Regions from separate parts of the Clostridioides sp. LIBA-6622 genome, predicted to be linked through region 1. Evidence: a T-box and tRNA genes for the amino acid it is inferred to sense, from the RefSeq annotation. Region 1 holds a T-box; the other holds one or more tRNA genes.
What was found. A T-box is a leader RNA that pairs with one kind of tRNA and senses whether it is charged. The one in region 1 lies ahead of ileS (isoleucine--tRNA ligase), so its partner is inferred to be a tRNA-Ile.
Positions count from the first base shown of each region.

Region 2: it encodes a tRNA-Ile, which carries the amino acid that the T-box ahead of ileS (isoleucine--tRNA ligase) is inferred to sense. The anticodon was not compared.

Region 1 covers NZ_CP196998.1:2,979,441-2,986,655, forward strand. Annotated here, with positions in the region: gene ileS (isoleucine--tRNA ligase) at 1-2,937, opposite strand, end outside; T-box leader at 3,028-3,260, opposite strand; gene ACTG47_RS14200 (DivIVA domain-containing protein) at 3,435-3,962, opposite strand; gene ACTG47_RS14205 (YlmH family RNA-binding protein) at 3,997-4,782, opposite strand; gene ACTG47_RS14210 (YggT family protein) at 4,792-5,049, opposite strand; gene ACTG47_RS14215 (cell division protein SepF) at 5,068-5,526, opposite strand; gene ACTG47_RS14220 (YggS family pyridoxal phosphate-dependent enzyme) at 5,566-6,270, opposite strand; gene ACTG47_RS14225 (biotin/lipoyl attachment domain-containing protein) at 6,280-6,915, opposite strand.
Region 2 covers NZ_CP196998.1:36,968-44,182, forward strand. Annotated here, with positions in the region: tRNA gene ACTG47_RS00265 (tRNA-His) at 1-43, shown strand, start outside; tRNA gene ACTG47_RS00270 (tRNA-Lys) at 52-127, shown strand; tRNA gene ACTG47_RS00275 (tRNA-Cys) at 134-207, shown strand; tRNA gene ACTG47_RS00280 (tRNA-Asn) at 214-288, shown strand; tRNA gene ACTG47_RS00285 (tRNA-Leu) at 293-378, shown strand; tRNA gene ACTG47_RS00290 (tRNA-Met) at 394-469, shown strand; tRNA gene ACTG47_RS00295 (tRNA-Glu) at 477-551, shown strand; tRNA gene ACTG47_RS00300 (tRNA-Gly) at 561-634, shown strand; tRNA gene ACTG47_RS00305 (tRNA-Val) at 640-715, shown strand; tRNA gene ACTG47_RS00310 (tRNA-Asp) at 721-797, shown strand; tRNA gene ACTG47_RS00315 (tRNA-Thr) at 809-883, shown strand; tRNA gene ACTG47_RS00320 (tRNA-Tyr) at 898-982, shown strand; tRNA gene ACTG47_RS00325 (tRNA-Leu) at 992-1,075, shown strand; tRNA gene ACTG47_RS00330 (tRNA-Gly) at 1,100-1,174, shown strand; tRNA gene ACTG47_RS00335 (tRNA-Arg) at 1,199-1,275, shown strand; tRNA gene ACTG47_RS00340 (tRNA-Gln) at 1,285-1,360, shown strand; tRNA gene ACTG47_RS00345 (tRNA-Lys) at 1,369-1,444, shown strand; tRNA gene ACTG47_RS00350 (tRNA-Ser) at 1,447-1,535, shown strand; tRNA gene ACTG47_RS00355 (tRNA-Phe) at 1,539-1,614, shown strand; tRNA gene ACTG47_RS00360 (tRNA-Met) at 1,621-1,694, shown strand; tRNA gene ACTG47_RS00365 (tRNA-Ile) at 1,709-1,785, shown strand; tRNA gene ACTG47_RS00370 (tRNA-His) at 1,806-1,882, shown strand; tRNA gene ACTG47_RS00375 (tRNA-Lys) at 1,891-1,966, shown strand; tRNA gene ACTG47_RS00380 (tRNA-Cys) at 1,974-2,047, shown strand; tRNA gene ACTG47_RS00385 (tRNA-Arg) at 2,057-2,133, shown strand; tRNA gene ACTG47_RS00390 (tRNA-Val) at 2,146-2,221, shown strand; gene ACTG47_RS00395 (hypothetical protein) at 2,297-2,710, shown strand; gene ACTG47_RS00400 (pyruvate carboxylase) at 3,013-6,444, shown strand; gene ACTG47_RS00405 (elongation factor G) at 6,686-7,215, shown strand, end outside.

The DNA of each region.
Region 1 (7,215 bases):
ATTATCTAATACTTCAAAGTTATTAGATTTTCTTAATTGCTGTACTTTAGATATAAATTCTCTAGCATAACCCTCATCAACTAATTCTTCAGTTAACTTAGTATCTAGTATAACAAAAAGATTATTTTCAACAGATACATTAAATCCTTCCTTAGCAGTTATACCTATTAACACTAAATCCTTATTAAACTCAAAAGCTTCACCATCTAAATCAACTGTTAAGCTTTCACCATTTTCAAGTTTATTAACAGCTTCATGTGCATTTAATTTATTTAATGCTCCCACAAATAAATTCATCTTAGCCCCTAGTAATGGTCCTGCTGCCTTAAAGTTTGGTTTTAGACTAAAGTTCATGTACTCATCTAAGTCCTTAGCAAATACTACCTCTTTAACATTAAGTTCTTCTTTTATTAAATCAACTACATCACTTATTGTATCTTCAAATTTACCATCTACTAATACTTTTTGTAATGGTTGACGAACTTTTATTCTTTCAACTTCTCTTGAAGCTCTACCTAAAGTAACTAGATTTTTAGCTAAATCCATCTTTTCTTCTAATTTAGCATCCATTAATTCTTCATTAGGCTTAGGATACTCTGCTAAATGAACAGATACTTCTCCTGTTAAATTTCTGTACATTTCTTCTGACATATATGGTGCAAATGGAGCTATAGCTCTGCAAAGACCATGTAATAATTCATAAGTTGTATTGTACACTGCTTTTTTATCTTCTGTTAATTCAGTTGCCCAGAATCTTCTTCTTGAACGTCTGATATACCAGTTAGATAAATCATCATTTATGAAATCTTGTATCATTCTTAAAGTCTTATTTAATTCAAATATAGATAGATTTTCTTCTACCTCTTTCATTAAATTGTTAAACTTAGATAGTATCCATCTATCAAGTTCTGGTCTATCTTTATATTCTACAAAGAATTCAGTTGGATTTATATCATCTGTATTTGCATATAAAGTGAAGAAGTTATATACATTCTTCATAGTTCCTATAAATTTACTTTGTATTTCTTTTAATCCATCCATATCAAATTTAGTTGGAGTCCATGGTGGAGAAACATATAGTAGATACCATCTTAATGCATCTGCTCCATATTGGTCAAATAACTCCATTGGATTTACTGTATTTCCTCTTGATTTACTCATTTTCTTTCCATCTTTATCAAGTACAAGGTCTGGAACTAAAACACTCTTATATGGCGCCTTTCCTAATACAAATGTTGATACTGCAAGTAATGAGTAGAACCAACCTCTAGTTTGGTCTATACCTTCTGATATATAATCAGCTGGGAATAATTGGTCAAAGTTTTCCTTATTTTCAAATGGATAATGGTGTTGAGCAAATGGCATAGCCCCACTATCAAACCAGCAGTCTATAACTTCTGTTACTCTTGTCATTGGTTTTCCACATTTTTCACATTTTAAATGTATATCATCTACATATGGTCTATGAAGTTCAACAGTCTCTGGATTTACATCTTCCATAGCTTTTTCAGCCAATTCAGCTCTTGAACCTACTGAATCCGTATGACCACATTCACATCTCCATATAGGAAGTGGAGTTCCCCAATATCTAGTTCTTGATATTGCCCAGTCATTTAAATTTTCTAACCAGTTTCCAAATCTCTTTTCACCTACAAAGCTTGGGAACCATTTTACACCATTGTTATTTTCTATTAATTTATCTTTAAGTTTAGTCATCTCTATATACCAGCTTGGTTTTGCATAGTATACTAATGGAGTTTGGCATCTCCAACAATGTGGATAATTATGAACTACTTTTTCTTTACTATATAACTTATTTTCAGAAGCTAGCCATTTTATTATTTCAACATCTAGCCCATCTTCCATTACAAATTTACCTTCCCAAGGAGTAGTTGTAAATTTACCAGTTTCATCTACTGGTTGTACAACTGGTAAATCATATCTTTTACCTGTATTATAGTCATCTTCACCAAATGCTGGTGCTGTATGAACTATTCCTGTACCATCTTCAGTAGTTACATAATCTCCTAATGTAATGAAAAATGCTTTCTTGTCAACTTCTACAAAAGGCATTAATTGCTCATATTCTAATCCTTCTAGGTCTTTACCTTTCATTTCTTCTAAAACTTCATAATCTTCACCTAGTACTTTATTAGCTAGAGGTTTAGATACATAATATATCTCGTCACCTTTTTTAACTTTTAAGTAATCAACATCAGCATTTACTGTTAATGAAACATTTGATGGTAAAGTCCATGGAGTTGTTGTCCATGCTAAGAAATATTCATCAGCATCTTTTTTCTTAAATTTAGCTATAACTGTATTAGTTTTTACTTCTTTATACCCCTGTGCAACCTCATGACTAGCAAGACCAGTTCCACATCTTGGGCAATAAGGAAGTATTTTATGTCCTTCATAGATATATCCTTCTTTGTTGAATTTATTAAGTATCCACCATACAGACTCTATATAGTTATTATCTAAAGTTATATATGGATTATCTAAATCAACTTCATAAGCCATTCTCTCAGTCATTATTCTCCATTGTTTTTCAAATGAGAAAACTGATTCTCTACATTTTTGGTTAAATTCAGCTATTCCATATTCTTCTATTTGTTGCTTACTAGTAAGACCTAATTCTTTCTCTACTTGTATTTCAACTGGTAATCCATGTGTATCCCAACCAGCTTTTCTCTTTACTTGATAACCAGACATTGTTTTATATCTACAAACTGAATCTTTAAGTGTTCTAGATAAAACATGGTGTACTCCCGGATTTCCATTGGCTGTAGGAGGTCCCTCATAGAATACAAAACTTGGGTCATTTTCCCCTTTTTCTAAAGTTTTTTCAAGTATATTTATATCTTTCCAATAATCAAAAACTTGTGCTTCTGCTTGTTTTACTGAACTGTCCACTAATGGCTTAAATTTCGCCATGCAAATCACCCTTTCCTATAAATATTATAATTCCAAAATTTTTTATTCTTTCACATAAATTTAAATACTAAAAAACTCGCCCCCTTTAAACAAAGGGACGAGTTATAAATCGCGTTACCACCCTAATTCTATATGTGAATTTAATACTATCCACATATAACACTCTAATAGTATAACGGTACTAACCGGCACAGCTTAGTAGAATTTAATCGTTCAGCCTGCAGCTCAAGAGTGATTTTTACCTTTATAAATTCATTGGTTCTCAGCATTCCCAATTCTCTGTAAAATTATCTAAAGATAATTGTCTCTATCAACGCTTTTAAAAATTTATCTGTGTTTATATGAAATTCTATAACAAATAATTTGAATAGTCAATATATTTTTGAAAAATATAATAATTTCTATTTTTCTTACACTTTTATCCTATTTTAAATTTTTGTTATAGATTTCTCAAACTTCTACAACAATTTTCCCTAAAAATCCAATAAATCATAGCTTTATTCTAGAGTTGTAGCAGCTTCATCATTACTATAATTATACACTGTTGTTCCTTCAAATGCATTTACACATTTTTCATCTACATCATAAAAAATTTCATCAACACTTCTTATCTCATCTTCTAGTAGTGACTTAAATTTATTTCTAAATATCTTAAATTCTTTAACTAAAGCATCATACTCTTTTCTTATTTCTATAACACGGTTATTAGCCTGTTCTATAATTTGTCTAGCTTTTAAATCAGCCTCTTCAACAATTATCTTAGCTTTCTTATTAGCCGCGCTACAAGTGTCTTCTGCTGCACTTTGAGCAGTTATTAGAGTAGCTTTTAATGTCTCTTCAATATTTTCATACTTATTTACTTGGTCTTGATATAATCCTAATTTTTCTTTAAGAGCTGTATTTTCTCTACATAGAGATTCATAATCTTCTTTGATGATGTCTAAAAACTCATCAACCTCTTCATCTCTATACCCTCTTAAACCTTTTTTAAACTCTTTATTTTCTATCTCAATTGGAGTTAGCATTACATTTCCTCCCAGCTATAATTTAAATTAGTCCTTATACAATTAATCTTGCTTGAACTTTTATTTTACCTTTTTTAGTAATATCTCCTATTTGTGTTACATTAGCTCTTCCTTTACCTCTAATAGAAATCAAATCATCATTTTTAACTATTTTAGAGGTTGAAGTTATCTTTTCATAATTGACATGGACTTTTTCTCCATTTATGTATTTTGCACTATCTTGTCTAGATATATTGTAAAGACCACTTATGACACAATCTAACCTATCTGAAGATACTGTAAATGATACTTCCTTATATTTTGAAGAACTATTAACAATGTTTTCTCTGGAAATTTCCTTTACAATTACATTATTTCTCGAAACTTTCTCCAAATTCACGATTATAAAATCGCAAATATCACTACTTACTATTACTTGACAAAAGCTATCATGTATAATTATATCTCCAATTTTTTCTCTTTTTATACCTAGACTCATAATTGCACCTAAATAATCTTTATGAGATATATTTTTAAATTTGAAATTCCCTTCTATCTGTAAAAATCTAAGAGTATCTTCTATATCTTCATATTCCATGTAAAATGGATAAATAAATACAGTGCTTCTTTCAGCTTGTTCATAACCTCCATCCACACTGTATTTTATTTCATTTGTAGAATTTAATATCGCTACAGCATTTTTCACTTCATATGGATTAAGAAACTCAGTAAATTTAACATCATAGTTTTTTATACAACTATTAGCCTTGTCTATTACTTTAAACATTTTATTTTTCAAGTCTATATCCTTTATGTGATTTGTTAATTTTAATTTATCCATTCTATCACCTTAGAATATAACCAATACTAATTGTCTTAGGAACATCAATAATACTATCGCAATTAAAGGAGAAAAATCTATAGGTCCATTTGTGTATTTGTACATTATAGACCTTATTGGTCCTTCTATTGGCTCTGTAAGATTTTCTAAAATCTCGAAAATTTTGCTTTGTCTTCCATTTGGAAACCAAGTCATCAAGCTTTTTATAACTATCATCCATGCTATTATATCCAAAAGATAATAAAGTGCAATTCTTATTGTTCCCATATATTAACCGCCTTTTTACTATTTATTTTGCCAAGGGAAGAATGCTTTACTTTCTAATTCTTTTTTCATATTTGCATCTATATCCACATTGTTAGGAGCTAGTATAAATATTGATTTAGAAACCTTTTGTATACTTCCATCTAAAACATAAACCGCCCCATTCATAAAGTTAAATATAGATTTACGAACTTCAGAATTAGTCAATCCTTCCAAATTCACTATAACTGCCCTTCTTTGTTTTAGATGGTCTGCTATAGTTGCAGCTTCATCATAAACTTTAGGTTCAACTATTACAACTTTCATTTGACTTGTTGTATGTAAATTTACAATTTTATTTGCTTTTGCAGTACTAAATCCACTATTTATTTCTTCTTCTTGAACTATATCGTCCATACCACCTTCGTATTCTTCTTCAATGTAATCTTCTTCTTCATCAACTATCCAGTTCTTAAATTTAGATATTATTCCATTTGACATTATTAACTTCCTCCTTAGAATTTATTCAGATTTGAGTAATTATTTTTTATTGTAGTTTCTTTCTCCAAAGATTGATGTTCCAACCCTAACAATGGTAGCCCCTTCCTCTATAGCAATCTCATAATCGTGACTCATTCCCATTGACAAAACATCCATTCCTACATTAGGTATGTTTAGTTCTTTTATTCGTGTTGATAAATCTTTAAGACCTTTGAATACACCTCTTATTTCATTTTCATCTTCTACAAAAGGTGCCATTGTCATTAGACCTTTTATTTTTATATTTTTATATTTTTCTGACACTTCTTTGACAAAATCTACAACTTCATCTTTATAAAGTCCATGCTTAGATTCTTCTTTAGATATATTCACTTGTATTAAGCAATCTATATCTCTATTTATTTGTTCTGCACGTTTTTGAATCTCTTCACATAATGCAATTCTATCTAAAGAATGTATCATACAAACTTTATCTATTATGTACTTAACTTTATTTGTTTGCAAAGTTCCTATCAAGTGCCAGTTTAATTTGTCACCTATAATATCATACTTTCTAGCTAATTCTTGTGGTTTATTTTCACCAACTGAAGTAATTCCTTCATTCATTGCCTCATTAACTAAATCTACATCAACAGTTTTTGTGACTGCTAAAAGGGTTATTTCTTCGCTATCTCTATTTACTTTTTTTGCAGCTTTTTCAATTTTACTTCTTATCTCAGATAAATTATCTTTAATAGAACCCATTATTATCACCTACTTTATCCTTATATTTGTGTTTATACAATTAGGTCTTAAAATTATTTTGTCATATAGATTAACACTTGTCACCCCATTTATGTCATTTTTATAATAATCCACAAATACAGAAGATTCATTTTCATAAGTTATTCCTTCTAATATGACAAATTTTACACTTTGTGATTGTTCATCAATTACATATACACCACGTTTATTGTCTTTTGTTTTTATAGAAGTTTTAGGTATTTTTAAACACTCCATCTGATTATATATTATATCAAATTCTTCGACACTTGTATCCTGATTTGCAACAATTTGGTTACTTATTTTTAATTTTAGCATTATTTTATTATTATTTTTATATATTTTGTAAACTTTTGCATCTATTTTTTGCTCACGATATTCAATTATTACATTTTGATTTTTTTCAAAGTTCTTAGAATCTTCTTTACTTATATATGCTGATAGATAATTGCTTTGGTCATTAGCATCTTTTTCTATGGTTCCTTCTACATGAATATTTGCATCAACTTTTTCTACTTTTAAAACCAATGTCTCTACATTTTTGCTAATAATCATTACTAGCACATTAAATACTAAATATATAAGAATACCAAGTATCACCAATCTGGTATATTTAATCTTTTTCAAAAACTCTCCCCCTATAAAATTTCTATCATTATAAGTACTTCTTCTAAAAAATGTTTATTCCTTTTTTATATGCTAATATTTTATGTTCTAATAATTGTTTTTTTCATATTAAATTTATTTTTTATCAATCTTCCTATACAAGACTGTATTATTTATATATAATTATATTATAAAGTATAAGTTTAATTTATATTTTAAACTTACTTTATATATTTTTATAGTTATTTTTATTTTTAGATACAATATAAAACCAATTAAAATTTAAAATGACTTTTGTTTTGTTGATATTAATTCGGTTAA
Region 2 (7,215 bases), 1.2 Mb from region 1:
GTGGCTCTGGAGGTCGTGAGTTCGACTCTCATTATCCACCCCAACTAATATGGTCTATTAGCTCAGTCGGTAGAGCACCTGACTTTTAATCAGGGTGTCCCGCGTTCGAGTCGCGGATAGATCACCAAAAGGCGGCGACATAGCCAAGTGGTAAGGCAGTGGACTGCAACTCCTTGATCCCCAGTTCAAATCTGGGTGTCGCCTCCAATATATTCCAAGGTAGCTCAACGGTGGAGCAACCGGCTGTTAACCGGTAGGCTGTGGGTTCGAGCCCCACCCTTGGAGCCAAAAAGCCGAAGTGGCGGAACTGGCAGACGCACAGGACTTAAAATCCTGCGGGACTTACCTCTCGTACCGGTTCGATTCCGGTCTTCGGCACTTATAAAACAATATCGCGGAGTGGAGCAGTTGGCAGCTCGTCGGGCTCATAACCCGAAGGTCGTAGGTTCGAGTCCTGCCTCCGCAACCATTAAAATGGCTCGTTGGTCAAGAGGTTAAGACACCGCCCTTTCACGGCGGTAACAGGGGTTCAATTCCCCTACGAGTCACCAATTAAATATGCGGGTGTAGCTCAATGGTAGAGTTCTGGCCTTCCAAGCCAGCTGTGAGGGTTCGATCCCCTTCACCCGCTCCAAAAATGGGACCATAGCTCAGCTGGGAGAGCACCTGCCTTACAAGCAGGGGGTCACAGGTTCGAGCCCTGTTGGTCCCACCATTTGCGGCCTGGTAGTTCAGTTGGTTAGAATGCCAGCCTGTCACGCTGGAGGTCGAGGGTTCGAACCCCTTCCAGGTCGCCAAAATAAAAAATGCTGGTGTGGCTCAACGGTAGAGCAGCTGACTTGTAATCAGCAGGTTGTAGGTTCGATTCCTATCACCAGCTCCATGTAAAATTAATACGGAGGATTTCCCGAGCGGCCAAAGGGGGCAGACTGTAAATCTGTTGTCATCGACTTCGGTGGTTCGAATCCACCATCCTCCACCAGAAAAATGCGCGGATGTGGCGGAATTGGCAGACGCACTAGACTTAGGATCTAGCGCCATTGGCGTGGGGGTTCGACTCCCTTCATCCGCACCATTTTTTATTCAATTTAATAAACGAGCGGGAATAGTTCAGTGGTAGAGCGCAACCTTGCCAAGGTTGAAGTCGCGAGTTCGAATCTCGTTTCCCGCTCCAAATTTTATGTTTATATTGTAATGTGGGTGCATAGCTCAGCTGGATAGAGCAACGCCCTTCTAAGGCGTGTGTCCGGGGTTCGAATCCCTGTGCGCTCACCACATATATATTGGGGATTAGCCAAGTCGGTAAGGCACATGACTTTGACTCATGTATGCGTAGGTTCAAGTCCTGCATCCCCAGCCAAATAACATGGTCTATTAGCTCAGTCGGTAGAGCACCTGACTTTTAATCAGGGTGTCCCGCGTTCGAGTCGCGGATAGATCACCAATGGAGAGGTGTCCGAGTGGTTTAAGGAGCTGGTCTTGAAAACCAGTGACTTCGAAAGGGGCCGTGGGTTCGAATCCCACCCTCTCCGCCAGATGCCCAGATAGCTCAGTCGGTAGAGCAGGGGACTGAAAATCCCCGTGTCGGTGGTTCGATTCCGCCTCTGGGCACCAAAATATGGCGGTATAGCTTAGTTGGCTAGAGCGTTCGGTTCATACCCGAAAGGTCATAGGTTCGACTCCTATTACCGCTACTAAAATTTAATGTGGGCCATTAGCTCAGTTGGTTAGAGCGCCCGGCTCATAACCGGTAGGTCTGGGGTTCGAGTCCCTGATGGCCCACCACATTAAATTATGAATACATGGTGGGTATAGCTCAGTTGGTTAGAGCGCCAGATTGTGGCTCTGGAGGTCGTGAGTTCGACTCTCATTATCCACCCCAACTAATATGGTCTATTAGCTCAGTCGGTAGAGCACCTGACTTTTAATCAGGGTGTCCCGCGTTCGAGTCGCGGATAGATCACCAAAAAGGCGGCGACATAGCCAAGTGGTAAGGCAGTGGACTGCAACTCCTTGATCCCCAGTTCGAATCTGGGTGTCGCCTCCAATAAAAAATGCGCTCATAGCTCAACTGGATAGAGTGTCTGACTACGAATCAGAAGGTTAGGGGTTCGAGTCCCTTTGGGCGCACCATATAAACATCGAGGGATTATAGCTCAGCTGGGAGAGCACCTGCCTTACAAGCAGGGGGTCACAGGTTCGAGCCCTGTTAATCCCACCAGTGCAAACCTCTAGTAAAATTACTAGAGGTTTTATTTTTGATTAAAAAAGTTTTTATATTTAGGAGGTAATAAACTTGTATATAATAATAGGAAATGAAATAGTTGATAGCGAGGAACTAAAAGTAACTATAGATAAAAATAGCAAATTTAAAGTTGAAAAAGATTTAAGTAAAAGTACAAAAAGGGAAGACGTAATTGCATATCAGTTAAGTATAGATTTGAATTATTTAGACAATATCATAAGTGAACAATATGATTCTGTTAAATTATCTGATGAAGAAAAATTTGATGAATATATGACTTTATCTGATGAACTTGCACTAGATTTAGAAGAATTTATGCCAAAATACACAATAATAAATGCTAGAGCATATAAATTAGATGAGGTAGATGGAGTCGTAAAAATAATACTAGCAATAGCTTATGCAGATTTAGGTCATTTAAAACTTTCAGATGTAGTGAAGAGGGTATCTAGACAAATAGATTAGGATATGAACGATATTAAAAAAATATATAAAATCTTACGTAAAGATGAAAATAATTATGTAAACATAAGAAAAAACAGTATAAAATCAAGTCAATTGTAGAAATTTTCACATAAATTTACCTGAAATTCTATAAAAAATGCCTTAATTTTAGTGAGGTAAATTGAGTTTACACAGTCTAAAAATTACTTATATTTATAAATTTATCTTATTAATTAAGGAACTTGCTTAAACATCTTCAAAAATAAAGTATTTTAGTCTATAATCTTTAATATTACACAAACAATAAAGGAGAAGAATAGAGTATGCTTAAAAAATTTAATAAAATACTAGTAGCTAATAGAGGCGAAATAGCTATAAGAATATTTAGAGCCTGTTCAGAATTGGGGATAAAAAGCGTTGGTATATATAGTAAAGAAGATAAATATGGATTATTTAGAACAAAAGCAGATGAGTCATATCTGATAGGGGAAGGCAAAGGACCAATAGATGCGTATCTAGACATGGATGGAATAATTGATTTGGCTAAGAGAAAAAAAGTTGATGCGATACATCCGGGATATGGTTTTTTAGCAGAGAATGCAGAATTTGCTCGTAAATGTGAAGAGAGTGGAATTACTTTTATAGGACCATCATCTAAAGTAATGAATATGATGGGAGATAAAATAAACTCTAAAAAAATAGCAAAAGAAGTTAATGTTCAAACAATACCAGGGGTAGAAAAAGCAATAAAAAGTACTGAAGAAGCAAAAGAAGTTGCAAATAAAATAGGCTATCCTGTTATGATAAAAGCATCTAATGGTGGTGGCGGTAGAGGTATGAGAATCGTACACCGTGAAGAAGACTTAGAGATTGAATATGAAACTGCTTGTAGTGAATCAAGAAAAGCTTTCGGGGAAGATATCATATTTATAGAAAAGTATATAGCTGATCCAAAACATATAGAAGTTCAAATATTAGGAGATAACTATGGAAATATAGTTCATTTATATGAGAGAGACTGTTCTGTTCAAAGAAGACATCAAAAAATAATAGAATATGCACCAGCTTTTTCACTAGATGATAAAGTAAGACAAGAAATATGTGAAGATGCAGTTAAGTTATCAAAACATGTTGGCTATTCTAATGCTGGGACATTAGAATTCTTGGTAGATGCAAATGGTGGGCATTATTTTATAGAAATGAACACAAGAGTACAGGTTGAACATACTGTAACAGAGATGGTTACAGGGATAGATATAGTTCAAAGTCAAATACTAATAGCTCAAGGTTATAGTTTAGATAGTGAAGAAATTAATATAAAATCACAAGATGATGTAGAAATAAGAGGGTATTCTATTCAATGTAGAATAACTACAGAAGACCCTAAGAATAAATTTATGCCTGATACAGGAAAAATTCAAGTTTATAGAACTGGCTCAGGATTTGGTATAAGACTAGATGGTGGAAATGGATTTACAGGTGCAAATATAAGTCCTCACTATGATAGTTTGTTAGTTAAAACAATTTCTTGGGATAGAACATTCCAAGGAGCAATAAATAAAACTATAAGATCAGTAAAAGAGCTTAGAGTCAGAGGAGTCAAAACTAATGTAGGGTTCTTAGTTAATGTTTTAAATAATCCTATATTCTCAAATGGTAAATGTAGTACTAAGTTTATAGATGAAAATCCAGATTTATTTGAAATAACAGAAAGTAAAGACAGAGGAACAAAATTACTTCAATTCATAGGGGATGTAATTGTAAATGATAATGCTTGTAAAGAAAAACCATTATTTGATGCATTACATGACCCAAGAATGGATAAAGATGGTTCAAAGGCAGAAGGTAGCAAAATACTTTTTGATAAGTTAGGTAAATCTGCATATATAGAAAAGATAAAAAATGATAAGAAATTATTGCTAACAGATACAACAATGAGAGATGCACATCAATCATTATTAGCAACAAGAATAAGAACATATGACTTATTAAAAGCTGCTCAGCCAACAGAAAAATATCAAAAAGATTTATTCTCACTTGAAATGTGGGGCGGAGCTACTTACGATGTTGCATATAGATTTTTAAAAGAATCACCTTGGCGTAGATTGCAAAAGCTGAGAGAAGAAATACCAAGCATAATGTTCCAAATGTTGCTTAGAGCATCAAATGGAGTTGGATATAAAAACTATCCAGATAATGTAATAGAAGAATTTACTAAAGAATCTGCTAAACAAGGTATAGATGTATTTAGAATATTTGACTCATTAAACTGGGTTGAAAATATGAAACCATCTATAAATACAGCTTTGGAAACTGGAAAAATTGTTGAAGCAACTATGTGTTATACAGGAGACATATTAGATAAGACTAAAACTAAATATAATCTAGAATATTATATTAAGATGGCACAAGAATTAGAAAGTTTAGGGGCAGATATAATAGCAATAAAAGATATGTCAGGGCTTCTTAAACCATATTCAGCTTACACTCTAGTTAAAGAGTTAAAGAAAAATATAAAAGCACCAATACATTTACACACTCATGATACAAGTGGAAATGGTGTGGCAACTTGTTTAATGGCATCAGAAGCTGGTGTAGATATAATTGATGCTGCATTAGAATCTATGGCGGGACTTACAAGTCAACCATCACTTAATGCTATAGTAGAAGCTCTTAAAAATACAGAAAGAGATACAGGTATAGATTTATTTGGATATGATGAGTTAGGAAAATATTATAAGGACTTAAGAAAAGTTTATAGCAAATTTGAAAGTGATTTAACTAACTCTTGTGCAGAAATATATAATTTTGAAATACCAGGTGGTCAATATACAAACTTAAAACCTCAAGCTGACAGTTTAGGATTAGTTAATAGATTTGATGAAGTTAAAGAAAAATATAAAGAAGCTAATGAAGTTGTAGGGGATATAATAAAAGTAACTCCATCTTCAAAGGTTGTAGGAGACCTAGCTATCTTTATGACTAAAAATAAATTAGATAAAGACAATATAATTGAAGAAGGTAAAAACTTATCATTCCCAGATTCTGTTGTGGACTACTGTAAAGGTATGATAGGTCAGCCAGAAGGTGGAATACCAAAAGATTTACAAGAAGTGGTTTTAAAAGGTGAAGAAGCTATTACAGTAAGACCTGGTTCATTATTACCAGCAGAAGATTTTGATGAAATAGCTAAATATCTAGATGAAAAATATGACATAAATGCTAATATAAGAAATGTTATAAGTTATGCTTTATATCCAAAAGTTTATGAAGATTATATTAAACATTTACAACACTATAATGATATATCTAAACTTGAAAGTGATGTATTTTTCTATGGCTTAAATAAAAATGAAGAATGTGAAGTAGAGATAGAAGAAGGTAAAGTATTAACAATAAGATTAGTTGAAATAGGTGAAGTTAAGGAAAATGGACTTAGAACTATAGGATTTGAATTGAATGGAATGGTTAGAGAAGTAGAAATAAAAGATAGAAACTTCTCTGGAAAAATTAATAATGTTGAAAAAGCTGATATGAATGACCCTCTTCAAATTGGAGCAAGTATACCAGGAAAAGTTATAAAAATAATGGTTAAAGAAGAAGATGAAGTAAAAGCAAATCAACCACTAATAGTTATAGAGGCTATGAAAATGGAGACTATAATAGTTGCTAAGACTGATGGAGTAATTAAGTCAATTAAAGTAAAAGAAGACGATATGGTTGAAGATAAACAATTATTAATGATAATGAAATAATTAAATTAAGATAATTAAAAAAACACTCTAAAACGTTTAATAAAAAATGTTTTAGAGTGTTTTTATTTATCTAAATTAAATTTTTGTTAAAAAAAAGAGGAAAATTACATCCATATGTAGAAATAAAGCTAGTAAGGAAAATGTTATCTAAAAATTCTAAAAATAACAAACATTTTCTAGACTATTTCTTAGGAAATAACAGCTAAGAGAAAATACATAAATTTAAAAGGTGGGTGCTTATATGAAGGTTTATGATAGTAAAATGTTGAGAAATGTAGCGGTATTAGGACATAGCGGATGTGGAAAAACAAATCTAATCGAAACTATAGCTTACACAGCAAACACTAATAAGATACCTAAATTAACAGACAAGGTAAATATGACTTATAGTATGGGATTAATACCTATAGAGTATAATGATTATAAGTTTAACTTATTGGATACCCCAGGATATTTTGACTTTAGCGGAGACGTTGTATCATCTCTTAGAGCAAGTGATGCAGCAATAATAGTAATAGATGCAACAGCACCTATTCAAGTTGGTACAGAGAAATCATTGGAACTAACTGAGAGTATTCCTAAGATAATGTTTATAAATAAAATAGATAATGAAAAAGCAAGATATAAAGATGCAATAGCAATGTTAAGAGAAAAGTACAACAATAAAATAGTTCCTATGATAAGTCCTATATATAAAGATAAAAACTTTGTAAAGTTACATAATGTATTTGAAAACATAGATGATTTAGAAGGTGAATTCAAGGAACAAGC